Regions from separate parts of the Streptomyces sp. NPDC001450 genome, predicted to be linked through region 1. Evidence: riboswitches for the same ligand, from Rfam matches in the RefSeq annotation. Region 1 holds a riboswitch; the other holds the start of a gene.
What was found. A riboswitch is a leader RNA that binds a small molecule or an ion and turns the genes downstream of it on or off. The one in region 1 is predicted to bind glycine.
Positions count from the first base shown of each region.

Region 2: it holds a riboswitch for glycine, as region 1 does, so the genes downstream of both, gcvP (aminomethyl-transferring glycine dehydrogenase) here and gcvT (glycine cleavage system aminomethyltransferase GcvT) in region 1, are expected to answer to the same signal.

Region 1 is NZ_JBSFHY010000026.1:44,555-46,935, forward strand. Features, by position in the region: gene gcvT (glycine cleavage system aminomethyltransferase GcvT) at 72-1,190, opposite strand; glycine riboswitch at 1,232-1,344, opposite strand; glycine riboswitch at 1,345-1,442, opposite strand; gene ACWC5O_RS26665 (AAA family ATPase) at 1,620-2,288, shown strand; gene ACWC5O_RS26670 (enhanced serine sensitivity protein SseB) at 2,362-2,381, shown strand, end outside.
Region 2 is NZ_JBSFHY010000038.1:95,405-97,785, forward strand. Features, by position in the region: gene gcvP (aminomethyl-transferring glycine dehydrogenase) at 1-1,494, opposite strand, end outside; glycine riboswitch at 1,667-1,761, opposite strand; gene ACWC5O_RS33910 (PRC-barrel domain-containing protein) at 1,881-2,252, shown strand; gene ACWC5O_RS33915 (DNA polymerase IV) at 2,174-2,381, opposite strand, start outside.

The DNA.
Region 1 (2,381 bases):
CTGCTGAACCTGCTGATGAGCAGGTGAAGTGTGCGCAGGGTCACGTTCTGGGTACGGACCGCGCCCAGTGTCTACTTCTGGCGCTTGTAGAACGGCAGCGCCACGACCTCGTACGGCTCGTGGCTCCCGCGGATGTCCACACCAACGCCCGCGGTGCCCGGCGCCGCGTGCGCAGCGTCGACGTAGGCGATGGCGATCGGCTTGCCCAGGGTGGGGGAGGGGGCGCCGGAGGTGACCTCGCCGATGACCTCGCCGCCGGCGACGACGGCGTACCCGGCGCGCGGCACCCGGCGGCCCTCGGCGATCAGGCCGACGAGCACCCGCGGCGGGTTCTGCTCGGCCTTGGCGGCGGCCTCGGTGAGCGCCTCGCGGCCCACGAAGTCGCCCTCCTTCTCGAACTTCACCACGCGGCCGAGCCCGGCGTCGAACGGTGTCAGGGACGTGGTCAGCTCGTGCCCGTACAGCGGCATGCCCGCCTCCAGGCGCAGGGTGTCCCGGCAGGACAGGCCGCAGGGCACCAGACCGACGCCCTCGCCGGCCTTGGTCAGCGCCTGCCACAGCTCCACGGCGTGCTCGGGCTTCACGAACAGCTCGAAGCCGTCCTCGCCGGTGTAGCCGGTGCGGGCGATCAGGGCGGGGACGCCGGCGACCGTGCCGGGCAGGCCCGCGTAGTACTTCAGGCCGTCCAGGTCGGCGTCCGTGAGGGACTTCAGGATGCCGGGGGACTCGGGGCCCTGGACCGCGATCAGCGCGTACGCGTCACGGTCGTCGCGCACCTCGGCGTCGAAGCCCGCGGCGCGCTCGGTCAGCGCGTCCAGCACCACCTGGGCGTTGGAGGCGTTGGCGACGACCATGTACTCGGTCTCGGCGAGGCGGTAGACGATCAGGTCGTCCAGGATGCCGCCGTCGGCCTGGCAGATCATGGTGTAGCGGGCGCGGCCGACGCCGACGGAGGCGATGTTGCCGACCAGGGCGAAGTTCAGCAGGGCCGCCGCCTCCGCGCCGGTCACGGTGATCTCACCCATGTGGGAGAGGTCGAAAAGGCCGGCCTTGGTCCGCACGGCCACGTGCTCGTCGCGCTCGGAGCCGTAGCGCAGGGGCATGTCCCAGCCCGCGAAGTCGGTCATCGTCGCACCGAGCGAGCGATGGAGCGCGTCCAACGCGGTGTGACGGAGTTCGGTACTGCTCATCGGTCGGTCGTCTCCCAGGGCAGGCTGACGGGCGAGGTAGTTCCTCCCCATCTGTCATCGGAACCTGAGAGGTTCGCCGAGACCGCCACAGGGACGATCACGGCTTGCACCTTGGGTGGAGCCACTGACACAGCGGCCCGCTTTTCAGATGTGCCTCGCCCGCGCGGTAACGGGGCCTGAGAGATTCAAGGGAGGGACTTGCTCCTTCGGCGCCCCAGCGAAGGCTGCTGGGAACTCTCCCGCGCGGATTCAAACGGCCGGTATGCAGTTGGCGCGCACATCATTGCACGCCTCACCCCCACCCGTCAGGGCCGCATCTGTAACCGACCTGTGGCAGTACGCGCACCGAACCACTGGACGCGGCGCATTACCTTCTCTTTACATGTGATGGGCATGGGATTACCAGGCCCACAGGGGAGGACGATCACGGTGAACAGGACCACGGCCTACGCCGCCACCACCGGCATCGCGGTGGCGAAGCAGCCCTCCGCCCCGGCCCGCGAGCGCTGCGCCGACCGCCCGGCCCCGGTCGTCCGCGACCTGCGCGACCGAGAGGGCCGCAGCCCGCGCGCCCTGCACTTCGGGCCCGCCGACCTGGTGGTGATCACCGGCCTGCCCGGCAGCGGCAAGTCCACGCTGATGCACCGCGCGGTCACCGGCCACCGCGTCGACTCCCAGGACACCCGCGACCGCTGGGACGCCCGCGCGCCCCGCTTCCTTCCCTACGCGCTCTACCGTCCCCTGGTCCGGCTCGCCCACTACGCCGGACTGCGCCGCGTCCTGCGCACCGGCGAGGGTGTCGTCGTGCACGACTGCGGCACCCAGTCCTGGGTGCGCGCCTGGCTGGCCCGCGAGGCCCGCCGCCGCGGCGGCACCCTGCACCTGCTCCTCCTCGACGTCACCCCCGGCACCGCCCGCGAGGGCCAGCGCGAGCGCGGCCGCGGCGTGTCCCGCTACGCCTTCAGCCGCCACCGCCGTACGACCGCCCGGCTGCTGCGCGCGGTGGAGCGCGGCGAGCTGCCCGCCGGCTGCGACTCGGCGGTGCTGCTGGACCGGGACGCGGCGGACGTCCTGCACCGCATAGCCTTCACCGGCTGATCGGACCGGCCGCTGTCACAGGCACCCGCTAGCCTTCTGATCCACAGCATGGTTCCCAGCAGGCGGTAGGCAGATGGACTTCCCGGCGGACAC
Region 2 (2,381 bases), on a different contig from region 1:
GTCGGCCAGCTTGCGCAGGTAGCGCAGCATGGCGGTCTCTGAGCGGTGCTCGTGGAAGACCGGGTGCGTCAGGAAGTCGTCGGTGCGCAGCAGCGCCTGGGGCAGGGTGTCCGCGGCCGTCACGTCCAGCGCCTCGATGTCGCCCTCGACACCGAAGGCGGACCAGACGGCGGCCAGCTGGGCCCGGTTGCTGGTCTCGTCGCAGGCGAGGGAGACGTGGTCGGCGTCCACGAGACGCAGGTTGACGCCGTTCTCCAGGGCGGCGGCGACCACCTCGGCGGCCTTGCCGGGAACGCGTGCGGTGAGGGTGTCGAAGTAGGCGCCGTGGACGATCTCGACACCGCCGGCCTTCAGGCCCTCGGCGAGGATCGTGGCGTAGCGGTGGGTGCGGCGGGCGATGGCACGCAGCCCCTCGGGGCCGTGGTACACGGCGTACATACCGGCCATCACGGCGAGCAGCACCTGCGCGGTGCAGATGTTGCTCGTGGCCTTCTCGCGGCGGATGTGCTGCTCACGGGTCTGCAGCGCGAGGCGGTAGGCCTTGTTCCCGTCGGCGTCGACGGAGACGCCGACCAGACGGCCGGGCAGGCTGCGCGCGAACTTCTCGTGCACCGCCATGTAGCCCGCGTGCGGCCCGCCGAAGCCCATCGGCACGCCGAAGCGCTGGGTCGTGCCGACGGCGATGTCCGCACCCAGCTCGCCCGGCGAGGTCAGCAGGGTGAGGGCCAGCAGGTCGGCGGAGACGGTGACGAGGGCGCCCAGCTCGTGCGCCTGGTCGATGACCGCCTTGATGTCGCGTACGGCACCGGAGGCGCCCGGGTACTGGATCAGCACGCCGTTGATCTCGCGCGCGGCGACGTCGGCCGGGATGCCGTTGCTGAGGTCGGCGACGACGACCTCGACACCGGTCGGCTCGGCACGCGTCTCGATGACGGCGACGGTCTGCGGCAGCGCGTCCGCGTCGACCAGGAACAGGCCCTTCTTGTTCCTGCCCATGCGCCGGGACAGCGCCATCGCCTCGGCGGCGGCGGTGCCCTCGTCCAGGAGGGAGGCGCCGGAGGTGGGCAGGCCGGTGAGGTCGGCGACCATGGTCTGGAAGTTGAGCAGCGCCTCCAGGCGGCCCTGCGAGATCTCCGGCTGGTACGGCGTGTAGGCCGTGTACCAGGCCGGGTTCTCCATGACGTTGCGCAGGATGACGGGCGGGGTGAAGGTCCCGTAGTACCCGAGCCCGATCATCGAGCCGAGCACCTGGTTGCGGTCGGCGAGCGAGCGCAGCTCGGCGAGCACCTCGGCCTCGGTACGGGCACCCGGCAGATCGAGCGCGTCGGCGTTCTTGATCACATCCGGCACCGCGGCGGCGGTGAGCTCGTCGAGCGAGCCGTAACCGACGTGCGCGAGCATCTTGGCCCGCGCCTCCTGGTCGGGCCCGATGTGGCGCTGCTCGAAGGGGATGCCCGCTTCGAGCTCGGAGAGCGGAATGCGATGGGGGGTCATTGCGGAGGCCTCCTGGTCTGACGCGACCTTCGAGGGGCACCACGGCGGTTGCCCCGACGGCCTCCCCCTCTGTCATCAAAACCTGAGAGCTTCACCGGGCGCCCGAGGGGCCCGGCTTTCACCGTCGGTGAGGGCGGGAGCCGTCGACACTCGCCCTGCTTTCCAGAGTGACCTCGTCCGTGCGGTACGTGAGCCTGAGAGATTCCGGGGAGGATTTGCTCCTTCGGCGCCTCCGAGGTGGTCGGAGGACTCTCCCGCACGGGGTCAGCAGCCGCTGCCAGCCTACCAGCGAGGTCAACGCACGGGCCCTCGAGTGGCCGCCTCCTTGAATGTGCTCTTTTGTAGTGCTTACGGATGAGTTGCGACCAAGTGGAGGGAGAGGGACGGTGCAGACCGACATCGATCCGCGCAACCTGATCGGCCGCAAGGCGTTCGACCGCAATGGCACCAAGATCGGCACCATCGACGAGGTGTACCTCGACGATGCCACGGGCGTACCGGAGTGGGCGGCCATACGCACCGGCCTGTTCTCCCGGGACGCCTTCGTCCCCCTGGAGCCCAGCGAACTGGTGGAGGGCGCCCTCCGGGTCCCCTTCGACCGCGCGCTCATCAAGGACGCCCCCGACTTCGGCGTGGGCCGTCACCTCTCCCCCGAACAGGAACTCCAGCTCTACCACCACTACGGCCTCGATGCGGCAGCACCTCCCTCGGTGCCGGACCACGACTTCGGCAAGCTGGCGGGCACGGAGGAGGTCTGATCCTCGGCCGGGGAACCCGTCTCCTCCCCGGGAACGGTGGTCTGCCGCACGGGCGGGTCGGCGACATCGGTTCCCTGAACCAACGGCAACGGCTCAGCCGACTCCAGCGAGGGATCGTCGGCAAAAAAC